DNA from 4 places in the Glaciimonas sp. CA11.2 genome. Region 2 is predicted to be linked to each of the others. Evidence: predicted binding sites of a transcription regulator. Region 2 holds the regulator's gene; each other region holds the start of a gene.
The links. Region 2 encodes sigma-54, which starts transcription at its own class of promoters, with help from an activator protein. Its sites were predicted from a motif close to TGGCANGNAANCTGCTTT; they were not measured.
Positions count from the first base shown of each region.

Region 1: adh (aldehyde dehydrogenase) is a predicted target of sigma-54. The motif match lies at 2,181-2,198, and genes of this name have one in related genera.
Region 3: RGU75_RS16205 (PEP-CTERM sorting domain-containing protein) is a predicted target of sigma-54. The motif match lies at 2,545-2,562, and genes of this name have one in related genera.
Region 4: RGU75_RS22305 (collagen-like triple helix repeat-containing protein) is a predicted target of sigma-54. The motif match lies at 2,874-2,891, and genes of this name have one in related genera.

Region 1 covers NZ_JAVIWL010000001.1:2,769,370-2,773,939, forward strand. The annotation lists gene RGU75_RS12010 (DUF779 domain-containing protein) at 1-367, opposite strand, end outside; gene adh (aldehyde dehydrogenase) at 583-2,103, opposite strand; gene RGU75_RS12020 (ABC transporter ATP-binding protein) at 2,861-3,604, shown strand; gene RGU75_RS12025 (metal ABC transporter permease) at 3,601-4,506, shown strand.
Region 2 covers NZ_JAVIWL010000001.1:1,355,626-1,360,195, forward strand. The annotation lists gene lptC (LPS export ABC transporter periplasmic protein LptC) at 1-496, shown strand, start outside; gene lptA (lipopolysaccharide transport periplasmic protein LptA) at 570-1,109, shown strand; gene lptB (LPS export ABC transporter ATP-binding protein) at 1,111-1,863, shown strand; gene RGU75_RS05770 (RNA polymerase factor sigma-54) at 1,890-3,377, shown strand; gene hpf (ribosome hibernation-promoting factor, HPF/YfiA family) at 3,511-3,864, shown strand; gene RGU75_RS05780 (DUF4197 domain-containing protein) at 4,232-4,570, opposite strand, start outside.
Region 3 covers NZ_JAVIWL010000001.1:3,738,565-3,743,134, forward strand. The annotation lists gene RGU75_RS16185 (3-hydroxyacyl-CoA dehydrogenase NAD-binding domain-containing protein) at 1-386, opposite strand, end outside; gene RGU75_RS16190 (hypothetical protein) at 954-1,253, shown strand; gene RGU75_RS16195 (IS6 family transposase) at 1,521-2,216, shown strand; gene RGU75_RS16200 (hypothetical protein) at 2,199-2,501, opposite strand; gene RGU75_RS16205 (PEP-CTERM sorting domain-containing protein) at 2,772-3,308, shown strand; gene RGU75_RS16210 (ISKra4 family transposase) at 3,319-4,570, opposite strand, start outside.
Region 4 covers NZ_JAVIWL010000001.1:5,160,675-5,165,244, forward strand. The annotation lists gene RGU75_RS22295 (EAL domain-containing response regulator) at 1-289, opposite strand, end outside; gene RGU75_RS22300 (response regulator) at 312-737, opposite strand; gene RGU75_RS22305 (collagen-like triple helix repeat-containing protein) at 894-2,825, opposite strand; gene RGU75_RS22310 (acyltransferase family protein) at 3,206-4,288, opposite strand; gene RGU75_RS22315 (glycosyltransferase) at 4,285-4,570, opposite strand, start outside.

The DNA of each region.
Region 1 (4,570 bases), 1.4 Mb from region 2:
GCAACTTTGCCAATGCATCGTATTCCTCATCGCTAAACAGCCTTGATCGCGTCAAAAAGCGACGTCCTGATCCGTTGTCTAGTGAGAACATGCCACCGTTGCCATTGACAACGTCAATGATTAATTGCGTATGTTTCCAGTATTCGAATTGCTCGGCGCCGATATAAAACGGTTCACCATCCAGTTCACCCAAATACACATCTCCGTCGCCAACCTGAAAATCGTCTCGGGCGTAACACATGGGGGCACTGCCATCGCAGCAGCCGCCGGATTGAAAAAACATTAGCGCACCATGTCTTTTTCTTAGCGTTTGTAGCAATTCTAGCGTCGCTTCAGTCGCAACGACTCGGGCGGGGGTAGTTGACATAAGAAAGGCCTTTCGTGAAAAATAGGACTTACGCAAATCCGCACCAGCGGCGCTATGCTTCACAATTTTATAATGCGGCATAAGCTTCGTAAAATAGGGGCGATAAACCTGCTACTGAGCTGTTGCTGGGACGATTTTGCGTAAATCCTAAGAAAATTGAACTCTGCCTTAACCGGCGGTAAAGCAGAGTCCACATTACAATCTAGCAGCGAACTTTAGAAAAAGCCTAAAGCGTTAGGGCTATAACTGACCAACAGATTTTTGGTTTGTTGATAGTGATCCAACATCATCTTGTGATTCTCACGACCGATACCAGACTGCTTGTAACCACCAAATGCTGCATGCGCAGGGTACAGGTGATAACAGTTAGTCCAGACCCGACCCGCTTGAATCTCGCGACCCATACGGAAAGCACGTGAGCCATCGCGTGTCCACAGCCCTGCGCCCAGACCATACAATGTGTCGTTGGCGATTTCCAGCGCTTCTTCTTCGTCTTTGAAAGTCGTGACAGACAACACAGGTCCAAAAATTTCTTCCTGGAAGATGCGCATTTTGTTATTACCTTCGAACACGGTTGGTTCCATGTAATAACCCGCATCCAGATCACCGCCATGTTGCGTGCGACCGCCGCCGGTGAGCAACTTGGCGCCTTCTTGTTTGCCAATGTCGATGTATGACAGAATTTTTTCGAGCTGTTCCTGCGATGCTTGTGCACCGATCATCGTGCTCATTTCGAGTGGATTGCCTTGCTTGATGGCTTTTACGCGTTTTAATGCACGTTCCATAAAGCGGTCATAGATGGATTCTTGAATCAACGCGCGTGATGGGCAAGTGCACACTTCACCTTGATTTAGCGCGAACATGGCAAAGCCTTCCAGGCATTTGTCAAAGAACGCATCGTCCTGATCCATGACATCAGCAAAGAAGATGTTAGGCGATTTGCCGCCTAGTTCCAGCGTTACAGGGATGATGTTTTGCGATGCGTATTGCATGATGAGGCGGCCGGTAGTAGTTTCACCGGTGAAAGCGATCTTGGCAATCCGCTTGCTCGAAGCCAACGGTTTGCCTGCTTCCAGACCGAAACCTTGAATAATATTAAGCACACCCGGTGGCAACAAATCTTGCACTAGTTCAATCCACACCATAATCGAGGCTGGTGTTTGTTCAGCTGGCTTAAGGACGATGCAATTGCCTGCCGCCAACGCCGGTGCCATTTTCCAGACTGCCATCAATATCGGAAAATTCCACGGAATGATCTGACCAACGACGCCCAAAGGCTCATGGAAATGATAAGCGTAAGTTTCTGCATCGATGGTCGCGACAGTGCCTTCTTGGGCACGGATGCAACCGGCAAAATAGCGGAAATGATCAATAGCCAATGGAATGTCGGCTAATGTTGTTTCGCGCAGAGGTTTACCGTTGTCGATCGTTTCGGCAATAGCCAGCAACTCCAGATTAGCTTCCATCCGGTCTGCGATTTTAAGCAGGATGTTGGCGCGGTCGGCAGGTGAAGTCCGGCCCCAGGCACGCTTAGCGGCATGTGCGGCGTCTAATGCCAGATCGACATCTTCTGCGCTGGATCGTGCTACTTCGCAAAAAGCGCGACCGAGAACAGGACTAATGTTTTCAAAATACTCACCCTTTACCGGTGGGACAAATTTTCCACCGATGAAATTGTCGTAACGTTGCTTGAAGGGATTTTTAATGCCTAGTTTGGTGATGTCTGCTAGATTCATGTCGTCCTCCGAAAGGGATTTTAGTTAATTGATTACCAAGTTGGCGTTAGGCCAAGGTGCAACAGGCACTCAACCTATTTGCAAAGGTCGTGCCAATCAATATTCCGCAGATTATTAGCCGGAATTTTTTTGCCATAAATCGCTGAAAACCCGCATGGATATTAACTATCACCTATCCGTTATGGGATAAATTTATCAGTTTCAAATTGCCCATGTCACAAACATAAAACCACTGCTGTTTTATTTTGGAACACTCTTGCATTGGCAGTGTTCCGAATTTGAACTGCCTTTGAAGTGATGCAATTTTGATTAATGACAAGTGGAGAAGTTCAGTCGCTTTGTATTCGGCAACGATTGGTTTGACACAAAAAAAACAATAAAATGTGGCGGTTAAAACCACCAAATGCAACTTGGTTGCACTATAATCGGCACGCTGCAACTAGGTTGCAATTGGCTTTCATCTGATTACAAAGAGCAACTAGTGGGCGAATGTAAAGAGACCATAGAGCAAAAATAGAGCCGGTTCGGACTTGGTTTTGCCTTGGGTTTGCCGCGGTTTTGCCCTTTTGTGGCCCGATCGTGTCTAAACAATTTGTTGTAAATATAAAGCTAAGATGTCGATCAAATCGTCCTCCCTTATGAATAAAAAGCGCAGTAGTATGCTGGCGCGTTCGGCATGGTTTCGACTAATGCTGGTACTTCCCGTGTGCGTTTTATTTTGGGTTGGCGTCTGGTGGGCACTGGCGGGAGCGACAGGATGAAACCGGCAGTAACGTTGCACAACCTGACGGTCGCCTATCGTCAGCATCCGGCTTTGCACCATATCAGCGGAAGCTTTGAATCCGGTTCACTGACCGCGATTATTGGCCCGAATGGTGCAGGGAAAAGTACCTTATTGAAAAGCTTGCTAGGATTGGTTCGCATCGATAGCGGTCGCGTCGACATCAGCATTGCGCGCAAGCGTATCGCGTATTTGCCGCAGCAAGCTGAGATTGACCGCGGTTTTCCAATTTCAGTGATGGATTGCGTATTGCTGGGCTATTGGCAAAGTGCCGGGTTATTTGGTGGGATTACGAAGGCAATGTCAGAAAAAGGCGATGCCGCCTTACATGCGGTTGGCCTGGATGGATTTGCTGATCGCTCCATTGGCAGTTTGTCGGCGGGACAGTTTCAGCGTGTCTTGTTTGCGCGGATTTTGTTGCAGGATGCCGAGCTAATTTTGCTCGACGAACCGTTCAATGCCGTGGATGCAAAGACGACGGAAGATTTGCTGGTGATCGTACAGTCATGGCATGCGCAAAAGCGCACCGTGATTGCTGTGTTGCATGACAACGAACAGGTGCGCCGCTATTTTCCCCAATCGGTATTGCTGGCACGGCGCCTGGTGGCATGGGGTGACACGACACACGTATTAACCGACGATCATTTGCGGCTGGCTAAAAATATGCCTGAAGCGCAGGATCCGAACGCACCATTTTGCCAGCCGGAGACGACGGCATGAGTTTTTTCTCCCTGCATTGGTTGACCACGTTTTATCAATTTACCTTAGCGCCATTTCAGGAGTTTGCCTTCATGCGGCGCGCTCTGATCGGTATTCTGGCGCTTGCGCTCAGCAGTGCGCCCCTTGGCGTGTTGTTGACGTTGCGCCGGATGAGTCTGTTTGGTGATGCGCTTAGCCATGCCGTGCTGCCGGGTGTCGCAGTCGGATTCATGTTATTCGGCTTGTCGCTGCCAGCGTTAAGCATCGGTGGCTTTCTGGCTGGCGTGATTGTGGTGGCGATTGCCGCGTTGATCAGTCGCCATACCGATTTAAAGGAAGATGCCAGTCTTGCGTCGATCTATTTGATCGCGCTGGCACTGGGCGTGATGCTGATCTCGGTCAACGGCTCCAAGCTAGATTTATTACATATTCTTTTTGGCAACGTACTTGGGGTCGATCGCGAAGGCTTGTTTCTGGTCGCCGGTGTCACAACGATCAGTTTGGTAGTAGGTGCCATGATGTATCGCGGGCTGGTATTGGAAAGTTTTGACGCCTCGTTTCTGGCGGCTTGCGGTGTCAAGGGCGCACGTGGTGCACTATTCCAGCAACTATTTTTGATGCTGGTAGTGCTCAATCTGGTGGCGTCTTTTCAGACGTTGGGTACGCTTATGGCGGTGGGATTGATGATGTTGCCAGCAGTTTCTGCGCGTCTTTGGCATGATACTTTGCCCGCACAATTGCTCAACAGCGCTTTGCAAGCGGCAGCGGCGGGTTATATCGGTTTATTGTTATCGTATTACACATCAACCCCTTCCGGTCCGACCATCATTGTCTGCGCCGGTGGACTGTATTTGATCTCGTTGCTGATCGCACCGCGTGGTTGGTTGGCAAAATTATGGAAGCGACCGCATCGGCTTGCCTGATTTGCGAACAATTACCAGGAGCGACTTGTCAGTTGACGGATGAAAGCGGAACGTAAAAATAATC
Region 2 (4,570 bases):
TACAGAGCAATTATTGCCGGGTGCGCCGCGTGTTGCGCCTGATTATTACGTCGAAAATTTTAATTATGTGCAACTCGCACTTAATGGTCAGCCACGCTACAACATCTCAGGTCAACGCCTGACGCACAATCCCGCCGACGATTCATTTGACGTGATTCTTCCCGTCATTCGTAGCCTTGATAAACAACAACCGCCGATGACCTTGCGCTCCAATACTGCCAAAATCGAAGACAACAACAGTAAAGTGAATATGTACGGCAATGTGAACGCAGACCGCTCAGCGACGCCAAAGTCGTCAAAGCTTCATTTGCAGTCCGAGTACCTTCAGCTATTGCCAGATGATGACATTATGACAAGCAACAAAGCGGTCGAAATCACGATCGATCAGTCGAAAATGACCGGTGTTGGTATGTATGCCAATAATGCGACTATGCAATTACGCCTATTAAACAATGTCCGTGGCACCTATCGCGCAACACCGCGGCAGACTAAATAACTCACATGATTACCGGATAATCCTATTGAAGCCATTGTTGCTTTTAGTGCCAGTATCCCCTTTCAGGATTTTTATGAAACGTATTCTATTTTTAACCCTACTCGCGCTGCAACTGACTTGTATTTCAGGTGCCCATGCTGAAAAAGCTGACGCAGATAAACCATCCAACGTAGACGCAGACCAGTTCACGCTGGACGACGTAAAACAAGTAAAGATATTCACCGGCAAGGTGATACTGACCCGCGGCACGCTGATCATGAAAGCCAACAAAGTCGTCGTCACGACGGACCCATCAGGCTATCAATTTGCCACCTTATACGCACCTCCCGGTGGCTTAGCCACGTTTCGCCAAAAGCGCGACGGCGGTCCTGACTTATGGATCGAAGGTGAAGCTGAGCGAATTGAGTACGACGATAAAACTGAAATCGTTAAATTATTTTCGAAAGCGCAAATGCGACGTCTGCAAGGGACCAAAGTCACCGATGTTGTAAACGGCGAATTCATCTCTTACGATAGTCGCGTGGAGTTCTACTCGGTCAGTAACAATGTTTCCGGCAATAGTCAACCTGGCGCGGGCCGCATCAAAGCAGTCATCCAGCCGAAGAGTAAATAAGATGACCTCTACAAATTTAAGCACCTTGATCGTTAAAGGGCTGCAAAAAAGTTATGGCGCGCGCCAAGTAGTCCGCGATGTCTCTTTGAAAGTAAATAACGGCGAGGTCGTCGGCTTGCTTGGTCCTAACGGCGCTGGAAAAACGACTTCTTTCTATATGATCGTCGGTCTGGTGCCATCGGATGGTGGAACAATTGATTTAGATGGCGTTGACATCTCGCGTTTACCGATTCATCAACGCGCGGTGCTTGGCCTGTCTTATCTGCCGCAAGAGGCCTCTGTTTTTCGCAAGCTAACGGTCGAAGACAATATTCGTGCGGTACTTGAGTTGCAGCGGCCAAACGGCAACGCACTGACTAAAGATGAGATCTCGGACAAACTCGATTCGCTGCTGCAAGAATTGCAAATTGAGAAATTGCGAGAAAATCAGGCGTTATCTTTATCCGGTGGTGAACGACGACGTGTCGAAATCGCCCGCGCTTTAGCCACTAATCCGCGCTTCGTGCTTCTTGATGAGCCGTTCGCCGGTATTGATCCTATCGCCGTTATCGAAATTCAACGTATCGTCAGGTTCCTTAAAGAGCGCGGCATCGGTGTCTTGATCACCGACCATAATGTGCGCGAAACGCTCGGCATTTGTGACCGGGCATACATCATCAACCAAGGTAGCGTGCTAGCCAGCGGCAGTCCAGACGACATCATCGCCAATGAATCTGTGCGACGAGTTTATCTGGGTGAACATTTCCGCATGTAACGGATTCAACGGATTCCCTAGCGCCCATGAAACAATCTCTTCAACTCCGTACCTCGCAGCATCTGGCGCTAACCCCGCAACTGCAGCAATCGATTCGATTGTTGCAGTTGTCTACGTTGGAGTTACATCAGGAACTCGAACACATCCTTTCGGATAATCCGTTACTGGAACGTCTAGACGATCCTTTGGATAATTCAGTGCGATTACTCGCCGACGGGGCGATCAGTACCAGCGCCTCAACAATGGATGCGCCACCTGGTGACAGCGAAGTAAGCAGCTCGCCTACAGAGCCCGAGGGCGGTGGTGAAGCCCCTGAGTCTGGCGAAAACAATCAAGAGAACGGCAATACTGACAGCGAATGGAGCTTTGACGACGTTTCCCGAACCTCCAAAGCCCCAGATGATGAGGATTCACGACCACAATTAGAAGCCTGCGAATCGACGTTGCGCGAACATTTGCTCAAACAAATGCGTGAAGCTGTTGATCAGCAACGCGACCGTGCATTGATCGAGTTGATCATTGATGCGCTTGATGAAAACGGCTACCTGGAGGAATCACTAGACGATATTTTTGCACGTCTTCCAGAGCAACTTGATATCGAGATCGAAGAATTGTCGATGGCCTTGAAGATGGTCCAAAGCTTCGACCCAACTGGTGTCGGAGCACGCAACGCGTCAGAATGCCTCGCATTGCAAATCAAAGCATTTCCCAAAGTAGCGTTCGTCACACGCCGACTGGCACTAACAATCGTTGAAGGTTATCTGACCTTATTTGCCCAGCGCGATTTTAATAAAATCAAAAAAGCGCTGGAGTGTGATGATGAAGATTTGCGCGAGGCACAAATTATTATCAAAAAATGTAATCCTCATCCCGGCGCGACCTTTGCTGGCGGTGCGTCAGATTATGTCGTACCAGATGTAATTGTCAGAAAAACAAAAAATGGTTGGCAGGTAATGCTCAACAATGACGTTATGCCAAGGCTTCGAGTTAATGCTCTTTATGCCAACATTCTCAAGCAGGGCAAGAGCGAGGGATCACTTAACTCGCAGCTACAGGAGGCAAAGTGGCTGATCAAAAATATGCGTCAGCGCTTCGATACCATACTGCGTGTAGCGCAGGCAATTGTTGAGCGTCAACGGAATTTTTTCTCACATGGGGCGGTTGCTATGCGACCTCTTGTGTTGCGCGAAATAGCTGATACACTAGGATTACACGAGAGTACTATCTCACGTGTAACTACTCAGAAATACATGCTCACCCCACACGGGATGTTCGAATTAAAGTATTTCTTTGGCAGCCATGTTGCTACAGAGGCAGGTGGAGAGGCTTCCTCAACGGCGATACGGGCGTTAATCAAACAACTGATAGGAGCGGAAGATTCTAAAAGTCCTTTCTCTGACAGCAAGATTGCCGACATGCTCGCGGAACAAGGTATGGTAGTGGCCCGTCGCACCGTCGCAAAATATCGCGAAGCTTTACGAATTCCGCCGGTCAATTTGCGTAAATCTTTATAGCTGTTTGCTTGTTTGCACAAACGTCGCTGTGTTCTGACTGATTGATTTATGGTTGATGAATAAATTGGTGATTCAACACTGAATTAATCGTCCCGGTCCGAACCGCCAACGACACACTTGATAGGAGCGCTGTATGAATTTCACAATTAGTGGGCATCACCTCGACGTAACTCCCGCCATTCGCGAACACGTGCTAAGCAAATTGGAGCGTATCAAGCGCCACTTCGATCAGGTCATAGATATTAGTGTGATCCTGACGGTAGACAAAATCACAGAGAAAGAAAAGCGTCAAAAAGCCGAAATTAATCTGCGCGTTAAAGGCAAAGACCTGCATGCCGAGAGCATTGCGCATGACCTTTACGCCGCCATCGATTTGTTAATCGACAAACTCGATCGACAAGTGATTAAATATAAGGACAAATTGCAGAATCATCAACATTCGGCAATCAAGCATCTACCTGAGGATTTGCCCATCGCAGCAACGTGATGGACGGGGTTCTCTAATGCGGTCAACGTAAGTATTGCTCAATAAATAAATTGAAAAATACTATACTGACAAATGAGCAAGGGCGCAGTTAATGCGCCCTTTGTCATTTTAAAATTATATAACTTACACACGCCCTGCCCGAATATGTTCGTAACACTTTGCATCGTTTAGCAGTGTTCGGAGGCATCGCCGAATGTCTCGAATGTCTCGAACGCAACCGGGTACACCTCAAACAGCGGCCAAAACAAATAACTAAGCAAGAAGCTTTATAACGTCACTCTCAAAAGAGTTTTCATAAAGTCGCCAGACCCGTAACTTTCCCAATTCGGTCCACATCAAAAATACCATGACGATGGTATGCCGCAGCCTATTGCTTTAATGCGCCAAAAACTTTTCCGATAATTGCACTGCCAGCACCGATCGGATCACGTCGAATCGCTTTTTCCTCTTCCCCTATCATGTAAAACAAGCCATCCAAGGTGCGCTGCGTGACATAGCCTTCAACAGTCGCCGCCTGACCTGGCACAAGACCCGTTTTACTGACCAATCCCATCGTCGAATTGTATTGTGTGGATACACCGTTACGGTCGGTGATTTTCTTTACTATCGGGAGAAATTTTTCTCCTAACGGGGTGGCAGTTTTCTCTCTGAAAAAATCGGTTACCGATGTGTCGCCGCCACTCAGAATATTCTTCGCATCCGTGAC
Region 3 (4,570 bases), 2.4 Mb from region 2:
GGAAGCCCCAGTTTGGCACCCGGCATGGCAAGTCGGTAATGCGCGGATAGTGCAACTTCCAGTCCTCCGCCCAGTGCCGCACCATGGATCGCTACCACCACCAGTTTATGACTGGTTTCGATCTGATTGCAGACATCGGTTAATGCTGGCGGCAACGGTGGCGCACCAAATTCCCGGATATCTGCACCGGCGATAAAATGTCGGCCAGCGCCGATAATCAGCACTGCTTTTACCGCGTCGTCTTCGGCCGCGGCGTCAATGGCTGCAAGAAGGCTACGGCGCACGTCGACGCCCAGTGCATTGACTGGAGGATTGTCGATGGTGACCAGAAGGATGTTGCCATGTAATTGACGGGTGACGACTTCTGTCGGTTTGCCGAAGCGCATAGCGAAATATCTCCAGAGGAATGAATAACGCTTCGCACAGCAAAGCATTGCTTCGTAATAAAAAATTAAACTGAACGTTACCTTGTTTTTCCTGTGAATGAGCAAGAGGAGGGTACTTATCACATTCAAGTAAAATTTTTAACTCTGGGGCAAATAGCTGAAGCAGTCTGGGTATCTGGCTTTTTATCATGCAGACTCAACTTCCAACTTCACAATCAAGACTTCACAAACGGCGTCATCCTGTTTTATACTCTTACCTGTCCCTGATAAAGAGGGGAACTGGTTTGACAGCCTGACATACCTACAGTGCACAAACGGCGCAATGCCGTTTTTTTGCATACGTTCACCCGTGTTGCGCATTCTTTGGGCGGCAGTGGTGGGGAGGCTTCGGCCTGCCGGTTGCTGTAGGTATCGGTCTGTCAACCCTGCTATTTGCCGCTCACCCCGTTTGACAGCGGGGCGCGGTTTAACCGCCACCTACGGAAGTCACAACATGCCTCGTATTACTACGCTTTATTTTACTGCGCCTCATCTATCACGACTACAAATTAACGCGGTGAGGCAATCATGAGCAAACCAACAAAGCCCGTGCCTCCGCCCGTGACAGACGCATTTCATCAGCCGTTTTCATGGCTGCCGTCCCATCATCAAACGAATGAGCACGCCCAGTTTTATGCCATGACGGTAGATATCTGCCAAGGCATCAAGACGTGTATTGATTTGGCCCATTTGAGCAACTCGGATAGAAATACCGATACAGCGCCGACGCTAGCTATTGTTGACACGGAGCGCTTGCTACGTCTCGCACTGATGTCAGCTCACATGTTGGCCGAAATAGCTGCGACGCGGATTGATCGACTCGATTAACGCGGTAATGTTTACCGCCTTTGCGTGAAAATAAGATGAGATAGATGAGATAGATGAGATAGCCGCGTTGTTTAATCGGTCGAAGACTTAAGTTTTAATGGTTCAGTCTCGTACCAATACATAGCAATACAGCAACATATATAACGGGGACTGTTAAAAAGGGGTTTTGTCGCAATAACGTCATTAGTTTAGAATTTGTGTTTTGACAGACGACAAATATTGGCAATGAACCTATCTGTAATATCTGGTAACGGGCTGATTCCCGAAATGACAAAGGCATTGAAACGATTGCATTATCCGTTGGAAATAATGTTGATGCGCGTGCGTTGGTATATTGCGTATCCATTGAGCCTGCGCCATCTGGAACAGATGATGGCTGAGCGCAGCATCGAAGTGGATCATTCGACAGTGCATCGGTGGGCGCTCAAACTGTTGCCGATATTTGAGAAAAAATTTCGCAAACTGAAGCGCCGAGTGGGTGCCAGCTGGCGTATGGATGAAACCTATATCAAGGTCAAAGGTAACTGGAAATATCTGTATCGTGCGGTAGACAAAGACGGTCAAACTGTTGATTCTCTATTGACAGCAAAGCGCGATAAGCAAGCCGCTATGCGCTTCTTTCGCAAAGCCATGCTTGACAATGGCATTCCTGAAAAAGTGGTGATGGACAAGAGCGGTGCCAATAAAGCAGCCATTGATACGATCAACATCAGCCATGGAAATACCATCATCGTGCGCCAGGTAAAGTATCTCAACAACATCGTTGAACAAGATCACCGCGCTGTTAAACGCATCACCAAACCGATGATGGGATTCAAATCTTTTCGGGCTGCTAAAATCATACTTGCTGGTATTGAGATCATGCACATGATACGCAAAGGACAACTAATGCACAGTGGCTTCCAGAAAATAACAGCAGCGCAACAATTTTATGCACTCGTTGGATCAGGCCGTCCAGTATAAGGGCGGGCAGACCATCCACGGCTTCACTTCAGCTTTTTTCCTTAACGCGACACAACCAGTTCGCGACCAATGGCGCAAATGAGATGTCATTCGCCGACCAATTTTATGCGCTGGCAGGACAAGTCCGTCCAGTTTGAGGGGCAGTTCCATGCTTGGAAAATTTCGTTTTTTGCCAAACAACGCGACGAAGCCAAGAATAAAGACAATCAAAAACCAGTGTCGGATATCTTTACACTCCCCCTCATTTGTGATGTGAGAAAGGTCGTTTTCTTCTGGATCGTCCAAATTTTTCGTTAATAAACAGCTGCTTACCGGAGAGAATTTTTTTGGGTACGGATATTGCTTTAATGACTAATGCCACTTGATGGATGCAGTGTGGGACATTTTACAATTCCATCGTTTTACTCCCTTGTGACTTGCGCTGCGCATGCGCGGTTGGGGTGAGGAAAAAGTCCCCTGTAAGCGGGTTACCGCTATTGCAGTGGTGTAGACAACTCAGTGCGGTGCAATGCCCTTTATTTATACCCACCAATTTTTTCTTCCGGAGCCAATATAATGCATGTCACTGTCCGCCTTTTCCTCTTATCGACGATTGTTGCCGTTACTTTTGCTGGTACTGCGCGCGCCGACGTCCTTTACACTTATACCGGTAATAATTTTACCAGCGCCACTGCACCTTATACGACTTCTGACAAAGTGTCTGGCGTATTGACGTTTGCACAAGCACTCGGGCCGAATTATTCCTATCAGCAAGTTTTTCCAGAAGCATACAGCTTCACGGGTGGCGTCACGGGCGATTCCATCACTAATTATAACCATACGTCAGGAGGGTTTTACGCGACCACAGATGGGAATGGTGATATCGCCGGTTGGTACATTGGTGTTGAGGCGGGCAGCGCCTTCTTGCAATCCCAGCACACCCTCTATGATGGTGCCCAGTTCGATCATTTTTCCATTAATAACAGCCAAAAAGGAGAAGTTCAAAACAATGAGGGTCATTGGACCGTGGCCGTTCCGGAGCCGGAATCGATTGCGTTACTTGGCTTAGGTCTATTAGGGTTGATCGCAGCGCGACGCAAGTCGAAAACCTGATCTGGGACTGTTAAAAAGGTTGGGGTTCTTGCGCCGCCCCCCGCCGTAAAAGTTCAAGGAATCGGCTTATGTGCTCCGGCAGTTCACTCTTTTTCTTGTAATAAGCGGCAAGTTTCGCCGGAAGATCGTCATTGATCACCGCACACCGTACTTGTGCGAGCAAATGTGCCCCGCGGGTTGTCCACCTCATCTGTTGGCGCTTGCACATTCTGGCATTGATGATTTGGTTGACGGCAGATTCTGCCATCGCTGTCGAAATCGGCTTGTTTGCTTTTTGTCGCTTTGCATAGGTGACAAGTGAAGTCTTGTCGCCTTCGATGTATGCCCAAAGATCTCGCAATCTATAGTCCAGATGACGCATGCTTTCTTCAAAGGCAGGCGTTTCTGCGACGATGATTCGGCACAACACAAGCGCCTGTCGGATTTTATCCTTAGCTTTCTCAAAGCGGGCATGCCAAAAGCACCATCGCAGTTTTGTCATCTCTCGATGCAGAAGATTCTTTGTATGCGTTTCTGTCTCGGACCATGCCTGCATACCTTGCGAGATTTGCTCCAGATTTCGGATGCGCATAGAGAGAGGGAACCAGTCCAGGATGGGCGTTACGGGAAACGGCAGCTGACGATGTATGCTCTGGACGCTATTGCCGCCATCCGTAATCACACAAACTTTTGGAGACCTGGTTCCTGCACATGTTTGAAGCAATGCGGCAAATTTGTCTGCAATTGACGGAACTTCGCTACGCACACAGGCGAAAACCCGAGGCTTCACCCCTGAAGCAGCAAGACGTCCCGTCAGTATCTCGAACGAGGCCGGCCGTACCTTCTCTCGTCCTCGCACGAATCCGCCGTCGACTGCGATTGACCACTCCGTGTCCGGTGATAGTGCTTCGCCAGGTGCCAATTCAATAGCGTCTATCCTTGCCCCGACCCGTAATGTCCTATTCCGTACTGTCACATGATTCAGCTTTTCGGTCCCGGGCAAGAATTCTTTCATCATCACAACGACCTGCCGGTATGGCATCTGCGCGGCCAGTCTTGACTGCAGCAGGAGCAGGTTCGGTACAGCACGTTCCGGTATGATTTGCGATAACGGGCTAAACAGAACCTCCAAATAGAAGGGCGGTTCGCATGGACATGACATGAGTCTGGGGCTACGAACGCTGACGGTACCGAATACGGTATCAATCGTGAGTCGCCGGTAGTCCTTCAGTTGCGTCTGTCGTTGACAATGACTACACACGCGTCGTATTTCGCAGTACTCA
Region 4 (4,570 bases), 3.8 Mb from region 2:
GATCATCTTCCAACGCTGATGAAAGAATGACTCGACCTATTTTTGCACGGGGCGCTTCACGGAGAAATTCTATTCCATCCATGCCGCCCATCCGTAAATCGCAGATCGTGAAATCAAACTCCTCGGCATAACCATCAAGCAGCGCTAATGCCTGTTGCGCATCAGCTGCTTCGGCCACAAAACCGACTCCTAGAACTTTCAAATACATCACTAGAGTGGCACGCTGACTTTGATCTTTTTCAAGAACCAGTATCTTTTGGTTAGAAAAAATAGAATAGGGAATTTTCATAAGACCAATCTAGGTTAGCCGTTCAGATCAACACTGGGCTGATATCGGAAGTCAACTCAATATCAGGTTCCAACCAGCATTGCAGAACCTCTTTGAGAGAGGCCGTAGAAGCAGGTTTCGCAATATAACAATCCATTCCAGCCTTAAGACAACGCTCCCTGCCTCCCTCCGTACTATTTGCAGTAACCGCAATAATAGTCAAATGCGCTCCGGTAATTTTCTCGTGCTGCCTAATTTTTTCAGTCATTTCGTATCCATCCATGACCGGCATCTGGCAATCTGTAAAGATAATCTTGCAGCTATTACTAGATAGCCAAGATATTGCTTCCGCACCGTTCGATAGAACTTTTACGGCGTCGAAACCAATCCTCTTTAACTGATGAACAATCAGTTTTTGAAGGATTTTGTTATCTTCGACAACGAGAATTCCAGGCTGTATTTTCATCATTTTTAGCGATAGGTATTTTTGTCGTTTAGGGCGAGCCCTTAGCAACGCGCTATAGTTCCGGAGACTTTTTTGTATAATTTATTGACGTTCCGTTTGACTCTTAGTCGCAAAAAAACCTCGTGATAAGCCAAGGCTTTTTTGCGATGACCACATTGTTTATTTTGCAGGCAGGCCAGCTAGCAATCCGGTCAGTAGACCTGACACAGGTGTCAACGCGCCCGCGCCAGAAGTACCAGTCACACCACTCAATGTGCTAGTCAAACCGCTGACTAGTCCAGTAACCGGCGCCAGCGAACCGGCACCAGGAGTAGCGACGCCACTCAACACACTGGTCAGACTACTCACCACTGTTGTCACAGGAGACAACGAACCAGCTCCTGCTGAGCCAGTGACGCTAGTCAATGTGCTAGTCAACGTGCCAACTAACCCAGTGACTGGTGCCAGAGAACCAGCACCCGGAGTAGCAACGCCGCTTAACGTACCAGTCAAGCCACTGATCAGACCGGTGACTGGTGCCAGAGAACCGGCGCCAGGAGTAGCAACGCCGCTTAACGTACCAGTCAAGCCACTGATCAGTCCGGTAACTGGTGCCAGAGAACCAGCGCCAGGAGTAGCAACGCCGCTTAACGTACCAGTCAAGCCACTGATCAGTCCGGTGACTGGTGCCAGAGAACCGGCGCCAGGAGTAGCAACGCCGCTTAACGTACCAGTCAAGCTCCCTACCAACACTGTTAGCGACGACAGCGATCCCGCGCCAGGAGCCCCTGGCAAGCCGCCTACAGTGCCAGTTACACCTGTAATCAAACTAGTCAACGACCCTAAAGGATTGGTCCCTGTAGCGCCGCCTAAGCCGCCTGTCAGAGAGCTAAGAAGAATTGTCGCTGGCGACAATGGATTGGTACCACCGCCCGCTAAGCCGCCAAGACCGGCGAACAAACCATTGACCTGGTTACCCAATAACGGTTGCAAGCTATTGGTCAAACTGTTGTTAGCGAGAGCAATCACAGTGCTACCCACAGTCGTCACGACACCGCCCAAACCTGCGGATAGTGGCGTATTAATGCCGCTCAGTTGCGTGCCACCAGCAACGACGGCGCTGCCAACCGCGATGAGCAAGCCGTTAACTGGCTGGTTAAGACCAGTAGTATTGCCAACTGCTTGCGTTACTGTATTAACAGTGCTGGTAAGAGGCACAATCGCTGTGCTTAATGCCAGCGTAACCTGCTGGACCGGGCCTGTCGTCAATGTAGTCGTTAATGGCACAGCGATTTGTTTTACAACACCACCAACAGCGACCACCAGTCCACCAACCGGTGTGGTGACCGGGGCCAGAACTGAAAGCTGATCGCTACCTAATCCAATCACCAGTTGTCCGGCGCTTTGGACTGTGTCGCCAACCTTACCGACCACACCACCAACACTACCGACGGTGATACCCACTGGATCTGTTGCAGTACCGATCTGACCAAGGCCGTTTGTCACGCCAGCACCTAGCGTTGTCAGGACGCCGCTACCATTGCTGACAACACCATTCAAGCCACTACTTATGCCAGAAGTTAATGGCAACTGACTAGTCAACGTCGTACCTAGGCTATCTACTGCAGTGCCGATACTTGATACGACTGAGCCTGTATTAGAAAGAAGATTCGACTTAACTAAATTGTTAGTTCCACCACCAGTGCCACCAGTGCCGCCAGTTGCGCCTGTACCACCAGTTGCGCCTGTGCCGCCAGTTGCGCCTGTACCACCAGTTGCGCCTGTACCACCAGTTGCGCCTGTGCCGCCAGTTGCGCCTGTGCCGCCAGTTGCGCCTGTGCCGCCAGTTGCGCCTGTGCCGCCAGTTGCGCCTGTGCCGCCGGTTGCACCATCCGTGCCATTGCTACCATTTGTACCAGCTGCACCTGTACCACCCCCAGCTCCCGTGCCGCCAGTTGAAGCATCGCCAGTACCACCTGCCGTGCCACCCGCTGTGCCACCACTACTCGCTCCACCGATTTTGCCTATCGTACCGTTGCCAGCACATCCCGATAACAAACCAGCAAACAATAGTGATACTGCAATTAGGCTTCTTTTCTGTGATGTTTTCATGATATTTCCCCGGGTTGGTAATGCAGAAACGCCTGCTTTGGGGTCCTTAATGCAAATAACATACCAGAGGAAAATATCAGAAAATTTAGCTTGTTTTAATAAGTAGAAATTTGTACAAATTTTAAATAAATGCTTTTAAAATCAATCACTAACGATTCTTTAGCAAATTTTTAAGGGCGCAATTTTAATCGGGAAAATATCTATTTTTGGACGTAACACGTTACGTTACATCAAGGAACATCAGTATTCCCTGGCGTGAAAATTCGTTGCCTTTTCAAATACAAAAAAGTGGATTTGTTCTACTTTATAAACCACGCTTTTCTAAAGGAATTACACTGAAAAATTAATGCCAGAGACCTTTATATGGTTAAAAGCGCACCCTATTTACCCACCCGGCTACGGCCAAAACTATCTGTCGGTAACGGCAAACGGCGCAATATATATACTGCTGGAATACAAAGCAGGATCGCTAGAGCGCTACTCACCACACTCCATCCAATACCATAGTTATAATTTTTCGGAATCAAATGCAAAGAAATCGCCATACCACGAATAAAACTAAAAAAAATGAAGTGCAATGGAAAAATCGTTAACGTATTTTCTGAAAGCCATTTACTGACTATCGACGACGGTAATAGCCTGGAAACAGAAAAGGTGGCGATAATCCCTAGCAATGCGATTGGAAAATAGAGTGAAGGCCACACACCAAAATGCATGTTAGCCAGGTCGACCGAGCCAGTTTTAGACACTACAAAAGCAAGTAATCCAAATGCGGCAATAAAAGTAAAAATAAAATACACTCGCTTAATATGAGTGAAATAATCCTTATCTCGGACGCATTGTCCGATGGCATAAAACGCAAGCCCTATCCACATGCTATCCAATCCCAAAGGAAATCTATAAGGTACAAACTTCCACAGCATTGAGATGGCAAACGCCAGAACCACAAACAGACAAGTGGAAGTCATCGTTGTCAATAATTTGCGCGAGGCGTGATAGGCGATGACCGTCAGCAAAAAGCACGGAAAAAACCAAAGCGGAGGATCGACGTAAAGATCAGACTCAAGTCCGCTAAAAAATCCTACCACCGGCCCGTACCAAGTATTCCCTGCATAAAGCAGTGCCTTGATGCCGACATTACGTGTCACCAGCCAGTAAATAAAAGCAACCAAAAAAAAGAGCACATAAGGTATGCCTATATTTTGTAAACTTTTTTTTGAATTACTGACAATAGTCGCCTCTAATTTAGTCGGCTTAATCAGAAATCCGGAAATAAAAAAGAATAACGGGACATGAAAACTAAAGATTAAATGCGACAAATAATCCGGAAGACCTCTACTATGTCCGAGAACAATAAGGGCAATACCAATAGCTTTAGCATTGTCGATAAAACCATAATGATTCTGTGCTGGCACATTACGTGTTGCGCTAGCAGTCACAATATTTCCCGCTAGATCACTCACGAAACCAGTCTCGTGTCGGAAAACTTATCTGGCGCCAATAGCCTTTCCACTACTGCAGACCAGCTTAAATGCTCTTTATGAGGGGGCAAACGTGGTGTACCCAGCGCGCTGCGTAGCGCGCGGAAAATAGAATCTGCATCGCCGGGCTGATATCCAAAGCGCGAGACGAAATCCCCTACGATGCCATCAGGGCACACGGCAGGTAGACCAAAAAAATCATACTGCATCAGCTTCATTGAGGTATCGGAAAGATAGCGTGGAACGTTTTCTGATCGATAAGGT